DNA from 2 places in the Streptomyces sp. NRRL B-24572 genome. Region 2 is predicted to be linked to the other one. Evidence: predicted binding sites of a transcription regulator. Region 2 holds the regulator's gene; the other holds the start of a gene.
What was found. Region 2 encodes HrcA, which represses chaperone genes, less so after heat shock. Its sites were predicted from a motif close to TTNGCACTCNGNNNNNCNGAGTGCNAA; they were not measured.
Positions count from the first base shown of each region.

Region 1: a site for HrcA is predicted at 1,759-1,785, ahead of groL (chaperonin GroEL). Genes of this name have one in related genera too.

Region 1 covers NZ_MWIG01000102.1:3,673-10,749, forward strand. The annotation lists gene thrC (threonine synthase) at 1-623, shown strand, start outside; gene CCN56_RS06440 (MoaD/ThiS family protein) at 638-913, shown strand; gene CCN56_RS06445 (cold-shock protein) at 1,352-1,555, shown strand; gene groL (chaperonin GroEL) at 1,952-3,580, shown strand; gene CCN56_RS06455 (hypothetical protein) at 3,673-5,358, opposite strand; gene CCN56_RS06460 (hypothetical protein) at 5,348-7,018, opposite strand.
Region 2 covers NZ_MWIG01000004.1:421-7,497, forward strand. The annotation lists gene CCN56_RS00245 (DUF3097 domain-containing protein) at 1-460, opposite strand, end outside; gene CCN56_RS00250 (MBL fold metallo-hydrolase) at 471-1,199, opposite strand; gene hrcA (heat-inducible transcriptional repressor HrcA) at 1,349-2,368, shown strand; gene dnaJ (molecular chaperone DnaJ) at 2,369-3,508, shown strand; gene CCN56_RS00265 (nitronate monooxygenase) at 3,588-4,679, shown strand; gene CCN56_RS00270 (16S rRNA (uracil(1498)-N(3))-methyltransferase) at 4,676-5,419, shown strand; gene CCN56_RS00275 (hypothetical protein) at 5,416-5,769, opposite strand; gene CCN56_RS00280 (26S protease regulatory subunit) at 5,845-7,077, shown strand, end outside.

The DNA of each region.
Region 1 (7,077 bases), on a different contig from region 2:
TCAACCTCCGCCCGTACTACGGCGAGGGCTCCAAGACGCTCGCGTACGAGATCTGCGAGCAGCTCGGCTGGGTCATCCCCGACCAGCTCGTCATCCCGATCGCCTCGGGTTCGCAGCTGACGAAGATCGACAAGGGTCTGCAGGAGCTCATCAAGCTGGGCCTCGTCGAGGACAAGCCGTACAAGATCTTCGGCGCCCAGGCCGAGGGCTGCTCCCCGGTGTCGGCGGCCTTCAAGGCCGGCCACGACGTCGTGCGGCCCCAGAAGCCGAACACCATCGCCAAGTCCCTCGCCATCGGCAACCCGGCCGACGGCCCGTACGTCCTCGACATCGCCCGCCGGACCGGCGGCGCCGTGGAGGACGTCGACGACGAGCAGGTCGTCGAAGCCATCAAGCTCCTCGCGCAGACCGAGGGCGTCTTCGCCGAGACCGCGGGCGGCGTGACCGTCGGCGTCACCAAGAAGCTCGTCGAGGCCGGTCTCATCGACCCGAACCTCACCACCGTCGTCCTCAACACCGGCGACGGACTCAAGACCCTGGACGCGGTGGCCGAAACCTCTCAGGCGACCGCCACCATCCGCCCGAGCCTGGACGCGTTCCGCGACGCCGGCCTGGCGCTCTGAAAGGTAACGAAGACATGGCCGTGAACGTCCGCATCCCCACCATCCTCCGCACCTACACCGGCGGGCAGTCCGAGGTCCAGGCCGAGGGCGCGACCCTCGCCGAGGTCATCGCGGACCTGGAGAAGAACCACACCGGCATCGCCGCCCGCGTCCTGGACGACCAGGGCAAGCTGCGCCGCTTCGTCAACGTCTACGTCAACGACGACGACGTGCGCTTCGAGCAGGGCCTGGAGACGGCCACCCCGGCCGGCGCGGGCGTCTCGATCATCCCGGCCGTCGCCGGAGGCTGACCATCAAGCACAGTGCCGGCGGCTGCTGATCCCCGGCCGAGCCTTCGCCGAGGTCTACCGGTCAGTACGAATTGCCCCTTCCGCGCGATAAGCGGAAGGGGCAATTCTGCATGGTTGAGCGCGGTAGAGTTGGGGAAGTCCCCTCCGCTGCGCATGCCGGACGCATATGAGAATGCGTCCCCGCACGACAAGAAGCAGCCAAAGTCCCTGCGCGTTGTGTACGTTCTGCGCGCTTTGCCGGGCCCGACTTGCCCCGTGATCCAGGGGATTATCCCCAATTCCCCTTTCCGGCGCGCCCAGAATTCTCGGTCGAATGACCTGTTGCAGAGGGCAGTTGGGCAGATACATTCAGCGGCGGTCGACGCGTTCCGGCGCAGGGTCTGACCCGGGTCCGCGAGGTGCGGTCCCGCGCAAGGGCCAGTAATAGGGGAGTTAGGCATGGCTCAGGGCACCGTCAAGTGGTTCAACGCGGAGAAGGGCTACGGCTTCATCGCGGTAGACGGTGGTGCGGATGTTTTCGTCCACTACAGCGCGATCCAGATGGATGGCTACCGCAGCCTCGAAGAGGGCCAGCGGGTCGAGTTCGAGATCTCGCAGGGCCAGAAGGGTCCGCAGGCGGACATGGTCAAGCTCGCCGTCTGAGCGCGGCGCGATCGGCCACCGACGCAACGCCGTCGAGGGGTCCGCATCCCTGAGGGGATGCGGACCCCTCGTGCGTTCCCGGGCTCCTCGTGCGTGCCCGGCCCCCTCACGCCTTCCCGGGCTCCTCGCGCCTTCCCGGACCCCTCGTGCGTTCCCGGCCCCCTCCGTCCACCCCCTGGTCACCTCCCGAAACGCGAGAGTCGCTTGCACTCTCATAGGGCGAGTGCTAATCATTGGCGTTAGCACTCGGAAGGTGAGAGTGCTACGAGGATCGGGCAGACGAGGCCGCCGGCCGGGTGGGGCAAGGAACCACACGGAGTCGCGGAGGCCGTCCGTCGCGGGCGTCGGCGCGGTCCTGGAGCGTTATCCACCCCATGTCCGGGAGGACCACTTCACATGGCCAAGATCATCGCGTTCGACGAGGAGGCCCGGCGCGGTCTCGAGCGCGGCATGAACCAGCTCGCTGACGCCGTCAAGGTCACCCTTGGCCCCAAGGGCCGCAACGTCGTCCTCGAGAAGAAGTGGGGCGCCCCCACGATCACCAACGATGGTGTCTCCATCGCCAAGGAGATCGAGCTCGAGGACCCGTACGAGAAGATCGGCGCCGAGCTGGTCAAGGAAGTCGCCAAGAAGACGGACGACGTCGCCGGCGACGGTACGACCACCGCCACCGTCCTCGCCCAGGCGCTCGTCCGCGAGGGTCTCCGCAACGTCGCCGCCGGTGCCAACCCGATGGCCCTCAAGCGCGGCATCGAGAAGGCCGTCGAGGCCGTCTCCGGCGCCCTCCTCGAGCAGGCGAAGGATGTCGAGACCAAGGAGCAGATCGCTTCCACGGCCTCCATCTCCGCCGCCGACACCCAGATCGGCGAGCTCATCGCCGAGGCGATGGACAAGGTCGGCAAGGAAGGCGTCATCACCGTCGAGGAGTCGCAGACCTTCGGTCTGGAGCTCGAGCTCACCGAGGGCATGCGCTTCGACAAGGGCTACATCTCGGCGTACTTCGCCACCGACATGGAGCGCATGGAGGCGTCGCTCGACGACCCGTACCTCCTGATCGTCAACTCCAAGATCTCCTCCGTGAAGGACCTCCTTCCGCTCCTGGAGAAGGTCATGCAGTCGGGCAAGCCGCTGCTGATCATCGCCGAGGACGTCGAGGGCGAGGCCCTGTCGACCCTGGTCGTCAACAAGATCCGCGGCACCTTCAAGTCCGTCGCCGTCAAGGCCCCGGGCTTCGGCGACCGCCGCAAGGCCATGCTGAACGACATCGCCATCCTCACGGGCGGCACGGTCATCTCCGAGGAGGTCGGCCTCAAGCTCGAGAACGCGGGCCTGGACCTGCTCGGCCGCGCCCGCAAGGTCGTCATCACCAAGGACGAGACCACCATCGTCGACGGTGCCGGTGACAGCGAGCAGGTCGCCGGTCGCGTGAACCAGATCCGCGCCGAGATCGAGAACTCCGACTCGGACTACGACCGCGAGAAGCTGCAGGAGCGCCTGGCGAAGCTCGCCGGCGGTGTTGCGGTCATCAAGGCCGGTGCCGCGACCGAGGTCGAGCTCAAGGAGCGCAAGCACCGCATCGAGGACGCCGTTCGCAACGCGAAGGCGGCCGTCGAGGAGGGCATCGTCGCCGGCGGTGGCGTGGCCCTGCTCCAGGCCTCCAACGTCTTCGAGAAGCTCGAGGGCGACCTGACGGGCGACGAGGCCACCGGTGCCAACATCGTGAAGCTGGCCCTCGAGGCCCCGCTGAAGCAGATCGCGGTCAACGCCGGCCTCGAGGGCGGCGTCGTGGCGGAGAAGGTCCGCAACCTGCCCGTCGGCCACGGCCTGAACGCCGCGACCAACGAGTACGTCGACCTCATCGCCGAGGGCATCATCGACCCGGCGAAGGTCACGCGCTCCGCGCTGCAGAACGCCGCGTCGATCGCCGCGCTGTTCCTCACCACCGAGGCCGTCATCGCCGACAAGCCGGAGAAGGCCGCTGCGCCGGCCGGCGGCGGCATGCCGGGCGGTGACATGGACTTCTGATCCTGACGGATCGGCAGTTCATCGCTGAACGCGACGAGGGCGGCACCCCCACCAGGGGGTGCCGCCCTCGGGCGTTCGTCCAGCAGGGGTGATCAGCGCACGTCGACGTAGTCCCCGCCGGCCGCCGCCGGGGAGTTGAAGTGCTGGTAATTGCCGAAGCAGTAGATCCGCCAGCTGCCGTCGGCGCTCGCCGTCGCCTTCAGGGAGACCTTGCCGGTGGAGCCGGAGCGCCCGGAGGCCACGGTCTTCCAGGTCGTCGAGCCCTTCGGCTGGAACTGCAGGACGACCGGCGCGTTCCCGTACGCCCGCCAGGCCCCGTCCCAGTAGTGCTGGAGGCTGCCGGTGGCGGTCACGTACCCGCCCTTGGCGACCGGCTCGGGGCCGGCGTTCAGGGAGACGATCCGGGTGTCGTTGCGGGCGAGCCGGAAGGACCCGGAGCCGGACTCGGCGAACTGGTCGGTGGTCAGGTGCCGGACCCGGAACCAGCCGCCGCGGCTCTTGGCGGTGAGCGTGAACTCGTTGGAGTAGGCGGAGCTCACGTACGTCGTGGCGATCCGCTTCCAGCCGCCGTCGACGGACTGCTCCAGCTGGAGGTACTGGGCCACGGGGAAGGACGGGTTCGCTACGTACCGGGCCCGGAAGGTGCCCGTGACCGTGACCTTGCCGTCGGCGGAGAGGCCGATGGACGTGAGGTCCGTACGGGATTCCAGCGGAATGGCCAGCGGCCCCGTCACGTCGCCGAAGCTCACGTACCGGTCGGGGGAGTCGACCGTCCAGCCGCCGACGTACTCTCCCGAGGCGGCGACGAGCCGTGCGGTGAACCGGCCGTCCGCGCCCGTCCGCACGATCGCCGGCGGGGAGACGGTGGGCGAGGGGGTGCCGATGCGCACGCGGACCTGCTCGTTCGCGACCGGCGCGTTCCCGGCCGCCGGGTCGGTCATCCGGCCGCTGATGGTGACGGTCTGCCCGCTCAGCGCCCGCTTCTTGTCCGCGGTCGCCGTCACGGTCACCTTGCGCGGCACCCACTCGGAGACCGAGTCGTACGCGCGGACGGTGCCGTGGAGCTCGGCCGTGTCCGCCGAGACGGACGCCGAGAAGTCGGTCCGGCCTTCGAGGTCAGCGCTGGAGATCGGGTACGACCCGCCGGTGAACGCGCCGGTCCCGTCGGTGACCGTCTGCTCCTCGGGGGACTCCTGCGGGGTGTGCTGCCGGATCGAGACGCTCTGGCCGGTCAGCTGCACCACGTCCCCGGAGCCGGGCTGGATGCCGACGAGGGTGCCCGAGGGACGGGTGGTGCGGTCGGCATAGGTGGGCTTGGAGAGCGTGAAGTTCCGGAACTCCGGGCGCAGCCGGAAGTCGAGCTGCCCGGCGTCGGTGCGGGTGAGCTTGTTGCCGAGCGAGTCGGTGGCCGTGACGTCGATGGAGTACGTGCCGAGGGCCGGCATGGTGCCGCCGTCCTCGACGAGCTTCAGCGCGGCCTCGGCGGGCAGCCGGAAGGTGTTGGCGAGCGCCGGGTCCCAGGAGTAGTCCGCGGTGAGCGCCGGGATGTCGGCGAGGACGGTGTCGCCCTGCCGGATCCGGGCCGAGACGGTGGTGATCCTGGCCGAGGGGGCGTCGGACCAGGCGGTCACCTTGAAGGAGCCGCGCTGGGCGTCCTCGGTGACGGCCCGGCCGATGCCGACGGTCGGGGTGTCCTCGGCGAGGGCGGGGGCGGTCGAGGCGGCCAGGGCCACGGCCGCGACGGCCGCCGTCAGGGAGAGGCGGAGGTCAGCGCGCATCGATGTACTTCGCATTCGTCTCGCTGTAGAAGTAGCTGCCCGTGGTGTTGAGGTAGAGCGCCCAGGAGCCGTCGCCGTAGGCGGTGGCGCGGTAGCTGAAGTTGCCGTAGCTGTTGGTGGTGATGTCCTTGGTCACCCAGTACCACTTGGTGTCGCCCTTGGGCTTGTAGACCAGGGTCAGCTTGACTCCGCCGAGCGGCTTCCAGACGCCGTTGAGCTTGCGCTGGACGGTGCCGGAGACGGTCATCTTGCCGTTCACCACGGGCTGGGTGGGGCTGATGGTGAAGGCGGAGAAGCGGGTGGCCGTGCGGGCCCGCTTGAGGGCCGTGCCGGCCTTGGCGACCAGCTGGTTGGTCTCCGGGTGGTACACCCGGTAGAGCGCGCTGTCGTAGCCCCACGAGTTGAGGGTGTACTGGCAGTAGGTGTTGGTCCGACCGGAGACGAGGTTGCGCCAGGTGAGGCCGCCGTCCAGGGAGGCCTGGAGCGTCGTCGGCTCGCCGGTGGCGCAGTACCCGCTGCTGCCGAGCTGTCCCTTGGCGACGAGCCTTCCGTACTCGTCCAGGGTGATCGCGTACTGGCCGTACGAGAACTGCTGCGGGACGGCGATGTCGGTCCGGTCGAACGCGTACGCGCCGGGCTGGATGTACGCCGAGGGCCGGAGGAAGGTGTAGATCTTGTCGGTGCTGTACTCCGCGCGTGCGGAGAACGAGAAGGTGCCGGTGGCGGAGGAGGTCCCGCTGCCCAGCTGGTTCACCGGCGTCGCGTCGGAGTAGTTCGGCTCCCTGCCGGTCGCGACGACGGGAGCGCCCGGGAACGGCTTCCAGCCGCCGGCCGTGTAGCGCTCCACGTGGCCGCTGACCTGCACGTTCGTACCGGCGAGCACGCGGTACTTGTTCACGTCGGAGCTGATCCGGTAGATGACGGCCTCGGCCTGCACGCCCGGGACGTACGCCGCGTTGTCCGGGTCGTTGACGGTGCCGGTGGTGACCACGGACGCGGACCCGTTGCTGATCGTGGCGTTCGGCGTCATCGGCAGCGTGAAGGTGCCGTCCGCGCCGGTCGTGGCGGTGAGGGTCTGGGAGCGGTAGGCGGTGTCGTACAGGCTCAGCTTCACCTCCACCTTCGTGCCCTCGGGGGCGGCGGTGCGGGCGCCGGTGGCCGGGTTCCACAGGGTGGTCCTGCCGGAGAGCACGACCTTCCGCTGCTCGTAGGTGGTGGTGGCGCGGTCCCAGGACAGGCCGGTGACGCCGACGTGCGGACGGTAGGAGTAGGTGCCGCCGGTCCACTGCTTGGTGGTCTCGCCGGGCAGCCGGTACTCGACGCGGACCGGGTAGTCCCCGAGCGCCGTGCCCTCGGGGAGGGCGAACGGCTCGTCGGGGGTCCACGAGCTGTAGCTGTCCGAGGTGATCGCCTCCGTGGAGGCGAGGACGGCGGCGTCCGGGGCGGTGGAGGCCAGCACGCTGACCTTGACCCAGAGCGCGCTGGAGGGCAGCACCAGGTGGTAGCGACCGTTGTCCAGCGTGCTGCCGGTGGTGCTGTCCCAGTCCGCGTGCGCGGCCGGGGCGTGGATGACGGCGGGCGTGATGACGCCCGCCGAGAGAGCGAAGACGGCGGCCGCACGGACGAAGGCGTGCGGAAGCCTGCGCGTTGAGCGCGGCAAAGGGACCCCCCACAGGTCTGAGATCGCGGCCACGCCCTCAGCCGGGCGGCCGCGTGGCA
Region 2 (7,077 bases):
GGGCGAACTCCGCGACGATCGACGGCAGGTCGTCGACGCCCTCCAGGTACTCCACGACCACGCCCTCGATCCGCAGGTCGTCGCCCCAGACCCGCTCCACGAGCTCCGCGTCGTGGCGGCCCTCGACGTAGATCCGGCCCGCCCTCGCCACGCGCGCGCGTGCGCCCGGGACCGCGATCGAGCCCGAGGCCGTACGGGTCGGGCGCACCGGACCGCCCGCCACCGGCCGGACCAGGGTCACGACCCTGCCCTCCAGGAGGAAGCCGCGCGGCTCCAGCGGGAAGACCCGGTGCTTGCCGAACCGGTCCTCCAGCGTCACCGTGCCCGCCTCGCAGCGGATCACCGCCCCGCAGAAGCCCGTGGTGACTTCCTCGACGACCAGGTCGGGGTCCGCCGGGACCTCCGGCACGGGCTTCGGCTTCTTCCAAGGCGGCGTCAGATCCGGGTTGTAGCTGCGCATTCGGGTGACGTTAGGGCACGTCGAAGCGCCGTGCCAGTTCATCGCGCTGTGCCCTCACGAACGTGGCGTCCACCACCGCCCCGTGCCCCGGTACGTACGCCGCCTCCTCGCCGCCCAGGGCGAGCAGGCGGTCCAGGGCGTCCGGCCAGCGGGACGGGATCGCGTCCGGGCCCGCCTGCGGTTCGCCCGACTCCTCCACGAGGTCCCCGCAGAAGACGACCTCGCGCCCGCCCGGGACGCAGACCGCCAGGTCGTGGCCCGTGTGGCCGGGGCCCACGTTCGCCAGGAGCACCTGGCGGTCGCCCAGGTCGAGCGTCCACTCGCCCGAGACCACGTGTCGGGGGGCCACCAGGACGTCCACCGCCTCCGCCGCCGTCTGCGGATCGAGCCCCTGCCGTACCCCGTCCTCGCGCAGCGCCTCCCGTTCCCGGGCCAGGGAGAGGAGCTCGTCCGAGCCCACCGCGCCGAAGACCTCCGCGCCCGCGAACACAGCCGTGCCGAAGACGTGGTCGAAGTGGGGGTGGCTCAGTGCGATGTGCGTCACCTTTCGGCCGCCCGTGAGCGCCGTGATCTGTGCCCGCAGCTCCGCGCCCTCCGCGAGCGAGGACCCCGTGTCGTACAGCAACACCGCCCGCGTGCCCACGACCAGGCCCACCGTGGCGTCCCAGCCGGGCAGTCGGCGCCTGCCGACTCCGTCCGCGAGGCGCTCCCATCCGTACGCTTCCCAATCCACGTCCATGGGGCGACGCTAACCGGTGCGGGCGCCGCCTCCTTGCCAGGAGCGATGCCCGCCGCCGTACACTGGCCGGGGGATCGCTGGCACTCGGACAGGGCGAGTGCCAAAAGCGGAGCAACCGGAACGACGACGACAGCTGGAGGTGCGCCACGATGCTCAGCGAACGCAGACTCGAGGTCCTGCGCGCCATCGTCCAGGACTACGTCGGGACGGAGGAGCCCGTCGGCTCCAAGGCGCTCACCGAGCGCCACAAGCTCGGCGTGTCGCCCGCCACCGTGCGCAACGACATGGCCGTGTTGGAGGAGGAGGGGTACATCGCCCAGCCCCACACCAGTGCCGGGCGCATCCCCACCGACAAGGGCTACCGGCTCTTCGTCGACCGGCTCGCCGGCGTCAAGCCGCTGTCGACGCCCGAGCGGCGGGCCATCCACAACTTCCTCGACGGAGCCGTCGACCTCGACGACGTCGTCGGGCGCACGGTACGACTGCTCGCCCAGCTGACCCGCCAGGTCGCCGTCGTCCAGTACCCCTCGCTGACCCGCTCGACCGTCCGGCACGTGGAGCTGCTCTCGCTGGCCCCCGCCCGCCTGATGCTCGTCCTCATCACGGACACCGGCCGGGTCGAGCAGCGCGTCGTCGACTGCCCCGCGCCCTTCGGCGAGACCTCGCTCGCCGACCTGCGGGCCCGGCTCAACAGCCGGGTCGTCGGCCGCCGGTTCGCCGACGTGCCGCAGCTGGTGCAGGACCTCCCCGAGTCCTTCGAGGAGGCCGAGGACCGCGCCACGGTCTCGACCGTGCTCGCGACCCTCCTCGAAACGCTCGTCGAGGAGCACGAGGAGCGGCTGATGATCGGCGGCACCGCCAATCTCGCCCGCTTCGGACACGACTTCCCCCTGATGATCAGGCCCGTCCTGGAGGCTCTGGAGGAGCAGGTCGTGCTCCTCAAGCTGCTCGGCGAGGCCAAGGAATCGGGCATGACCGTACGCATCGGGCACGAGAACGCCCACGAGGGGCTGAGCTCCACGTCCGTCGTCTCGGTCGGCTACGGTTCGGGCGGCGAGGCAGTCGCCAAACTCGGCGTGGTCGGACCGACCCGCATGGACTACCCCGGAACGATGGGAGCGGTACGCGCAGTGGCACGTTACGTCGGACAGATCCTGGCGGAGTCGTAAGTGGCCACGGACTACTACGCCGTACTCGGCGTGCGCCGCGACGCGTCCCAGGACGAGATCAAGAAGGCGTTCCGGAGGCTCGCGCGCGAGCTGCACCCGGACGTCAATCCCGATCCGAAGACGCAGGAACGCTTCAAGGAGATCAACGCCGCCTACGAGGTCCTCTCGGACCCGCAGAAGAAGCAGGTCTACGACCTCGGCGGCGACCCGCTCTCGGCCTCCGGCGGCGGTGGCGCGGGCGGCGGCTTCGGAGCGGGCGGCTTCGGCAACTTCTCCGACATCATGGACGCCTTCTTCGGCACGGCCTCGCAGCGCGGCCCGCGCTCGCGGACCCGCCGCGGCCAGGACGCCATGATCCGCCTGGAGATCGACCTCAACGAGGCGGCCTTCGGTACGACCAAGGACATCCAGGTCGACACGGCGGTCGTCTGCACCACCTGTTCGGGCGAGGGCGCCGCGCCCGGCACCTCCGCGCAGACCTGTGACATGTGCCGCGGCCGCGGCGAGGTCTCCCAGGTCACCCGGTCCTTCCTCGGCCAGGTCATGACCTCCCGGCCCTGCCCGCAGTGCCAGGGCTTCGGCACCGTCGTGCCGACGCCGTGCCCCGAGTGCGCCGGCGACGGCCGCGTGCGGTCCCGCCGTACGCTCACGGTCAAGATCCCGGCCGGCGTCGACAACGGCACCCGCATCCAGCTCGCGGGCGAGGGCGAGGTCGGCCCCGGCGGCGGCCCCGCCGGCGACCTGTACGTCGAGATCCACGAGACCCCGCACGAGGTCTTCCAGCGGCGCGGGGACGACCTGCACTGCACGGTCACCATCCCGATGACGGCGGGCGCGCTCGGCACGAAGGTGCCGCTGCAGACCCTCGACGGCGTCGAGGAGATCGACATCCGCCCGGGCACGCAGTCCGGCCAGTCGGTCCCGCTGCACGGGCGCGGCGTCACGCACCTGCGGGGCAACGGCCGGGGCGACCTGATCGTGCACGTCGAGGTGACGACCCCGAGCAAGCTCGACGCGGAGCAGGAGCGTCTGCTGCGCGAACTGGCCAAGCTGCGGGGAGAGGAACGGCCCACGGGGCAGTTCCAGCCCGGGCAGCAGGGCTTGTTCTCGCGGCTCAAGGACGCGTTCAACGGGCGCTGATCCGTACGCGGCGGAAAGGGGCGGCACTCCGGTGCCGCCCCTTTCCCGTGGCCCGGACCGCGCATGACACGATGCCCATATGTCCACCACCGCACTGAACGATCTCTCTCGGTTCCCGATCGTGCAGGCCCCCATGGCGGGTGGCGCCTCCTGTCCCGAGCTCGTCGGAGCCGTCTGCGAGGCCGGGGCGCTCGGGTTCCTCGCCGGCGGGTACAAGACGGCCGGAGGCCTGTACCAGGAGATCAAGCGGGTACGCGGGCTCACCGGGCGCCCCTTCGGGGTCAACCTCTTCATGCCGCAGGACGGCCGGCCCGCCGACCCCGCCGCCGTCGAGGTCTACCGCCACCAGCTCGCGGGCGAGGCCACCTGGTACGACACCCTGCTCGGCGAGACCGACGAGGGCCGCGACGACGCCTACGACGCCAAGCTGGCCATCCTCCTGGAGGACCCGGTCCCCGTCGTCTCCTTCACCTTCGGCTGCCCCCCGCGCGAGACCTTCCACGCCTTCGACCGCGCCGGTACGTACACGATCGTCACCGTCACCTCCGCCGACGAGGCCCTCGCCGCGCAGCAGGCCGGCGCCGACGCCGTCTGCGTCCAGGGCGTCGAGGCCGGCGGACACCAGGGCACGTACCGCGACGACCCGGCCGACGAGGGCGCCCCCGGCACGGGACTCCTCACCCTCGTCACCCAGGTCCGCGAGGCCGTCGCGCTGCCGATCGTCGCCGCCGGAGGCATCATGCGCGGCGCGCAGATCGCCGCCGTCCTCGCCGCCGGCGCCGACGCCGCCCAGCTCGGCACCGCCTTCCTGCCCTGCCCCGAGTCGGGCGCCCACCCGCTCCACAAGCAGGCCCTGACGGACCCGCTGTTCACCCGGACCGCCCTCACCCGGGCCTTCTCCGGGCGACCGGCCCGCGGCCTCGTCAACCGCTTCATGCGCGAGCACGGGCCGTACGCCCCCGCCGCCTACCCCGAGATCCACCACCTCACCGCCCCGCTCCGCAAGGCCGCCGCCACCGCGGGCGACGCCCAGGGCATGGCCCTGTGGGCCGGCCAGGGCCACCGCCTCGCCCGTGCGCTCCCCGCCGCGCAGCTGGTCGAGGTGCTGGCCGCCGAACTCGACACCGCCCTCTCCGACCTCTCCGGGCTCGCCCACAGGAGCACCTCATGACCGCACCCGTCTTCGTCGTCGACACCGTCCCCGGTGCCGGGAGTTTCCTCCTGGACGGGCCCGAGGGCCGGCACGCCGTCTCCGTGAAGCGGCTGCGGGCCGGGGAGGAACTCGTGCTCGCCGACGGGCGGGGCCGCTGGGCCGCGTGCGTGGTGGTCTCCGCCGAGGGCAGGGACGAGCTCACCGTGCGGGTCGACGAGGTCCACGAGGACCCCGAGGAGGAGCCCCGCATCACGGTCGTCCAGGCCCTGCCCAAGGGCGACCGGGGCGAACTCGCCGTCGAGACCATGACGGAGACCGGCGTGGACGCGATCGTGCCCTGGGCCGCCTCCCGCTGCATCACCCAGTGGAAGGGCGACCGGGGCCTCAAGGCCCTCGCCAAGTGGCGGTCCACCGCGCGCGAGGCCGGCAAGCAGTCGCGCCGCACCCGCTTCCCCGAGGTCGCCGACCTCATGACGACCAAGCAGGTCGCCGCCCTCCTCGCGGGCGCCGACTTCGCGGCCGTCCTGCACGAGGACCGCGACCACCCCAGCGGCGCGCTCGCCACCGCCGAACTCCCCGAGAAGGGGTCGGTCGTGCTCGTCGTCGGCCCCGAGGGCGGGGTCTCCCCGGAGGAACTCGCCGCGTTCGAGGCCGCGGGCGCGAAGCCGTACCGCCTCGGCCGCAGCGTCCTGCGCACCTCCACGGCCGGTACGGCGGCGACCGCCCTGGTCCTGGGGCGCACGGGCCGCTGGAGCTAGACCGTCCCCGCCAAGGTGTCGTAGAGCGGCCAGGCGTCCTCCTCGCGGACGCCGGGGGCGGTGGGCAGGAGGCCGCGGACCGCGGCCTCCTCCAGGAACCGGCGTACGACCCCGGGCATGTTCAGGTTCAGGATGTCGCCGTCGGCGGAGGCCACGTCGCCCGAACCGAAGGGGTACCCGGCCACGATGCGGCCCGGGCCCTCCCGGAAGACGAGACGGAGCTGCGCGTGGCGGTGCTCCGCGCGGCGCAGGGAGAGCACCGTCCGGCAGTCGGGGTGCCGGTGCCGGACGTTCCACAGCCACACGGTGCCGTCCACGGTCAGCCTGCGCGGTGCGCCTTCCCGTCTCATGCCGCGCACCCTACGCCCCGCGCCCTGCCGCACCCGGTGGACAGGGACCCCCGGACGCTCCTTAGGCTGACCCGCATGGCCGACGAGTCCCCCCTCATCCGCAGTCTGCGCGCCGCCGTGGCCGCCGCCCCCGGCGACGTACCCCTGCGCCTCCACTTCGCCGAGCTGCTCCTCTCCGAGGGGCGGAACGACGAGGCCGTCGCGGAGGCGGCCGTCGCGCTCCAGCACGCTCCCGGTGACGCGGACGCGCGGGCGCTGATGGTGCGGGCGATGGGGATGCCCCCGGCGGCACCGGTCGCCGAGGAACCCGTGGAGCCCGAGCCCGTCTCCGGGGAGCCCTCCTTCGACTGGGACGCCGCCGAGCAGCAGGTGCGGGACCTCGTCGGGCCCCGGTTCCTCGACGACCCGCAGGCCGACGGCGGCGAGGGGACCGCCGGGGACGCCGCCGCCTGGGACGTCGACGCCCCCGGTGCCGTACGCCTCGCCGACGTCGGCGGCATGGAGGAGGTCAAGGAGCGCCTGGAGGCCGCCTTCCTCGCGCCCATGCGCAACCCCGAACTGCGCAGGCTGTACGGCAAGTCGCTCCGCGGCGGCCTGCTCCTCTACGGTCCGCCCGGCTGCGGCAAGACCTTCATCGCGCGGGCCGTCGCCGGCGAACTCGGCGCCAACTTCCTCACCGTGTCGCTCTCCGACGTCCTCGACATGTGGATCGGGGCCTCCGAGAAGAACGTCCACGACATCTTCGAGACCGCCCGCCGCCAGGCCCCCTGCGTCGTCTTCCTCGACGAGCTGGACGCCCTCGGCGCCAAGCGTTCGCGCACCCACCACAGCGGCCTGCGCAACGTCGTCAACCAGCTCCTCACCGAGCTCGACGGCATCGCGAGCGGCACCGGCAACGAGGGCGTCTTCGTCCTCGCCGCCACCAACGTGCCCTGGGACGTGGACATCGCGCTGCGCCGCCCCGGCCGCCTCGACCGCACCCTGCTCGTGCTGCCGCCGGACGCCGCCGCCCGCGAGGCGATCCTCCGCTACCACCTGCGGGAACGGCCCATCGAGGCCGTCGACCTCGGCAAGCTCGTCAAGGCCACCGAGGACTTCTCCGGCGCGGACCTCGCCCACGTCTGCGAGACGGCCGCCGAGGCCGCGCTCCTCGACTCCGCCCGCAGCGGCGCCGTACGCCTCATCACCACCAAGGACCTCCTCGGCGCGGCCCGGCAGATCAAGCCGTCCACCGAGCCGTGGTTCGCCGCCGCCCGGAACGTCGCCATGTTCGCCAACGAGGGCGGTCTGTACGACGACCTCCTCGCC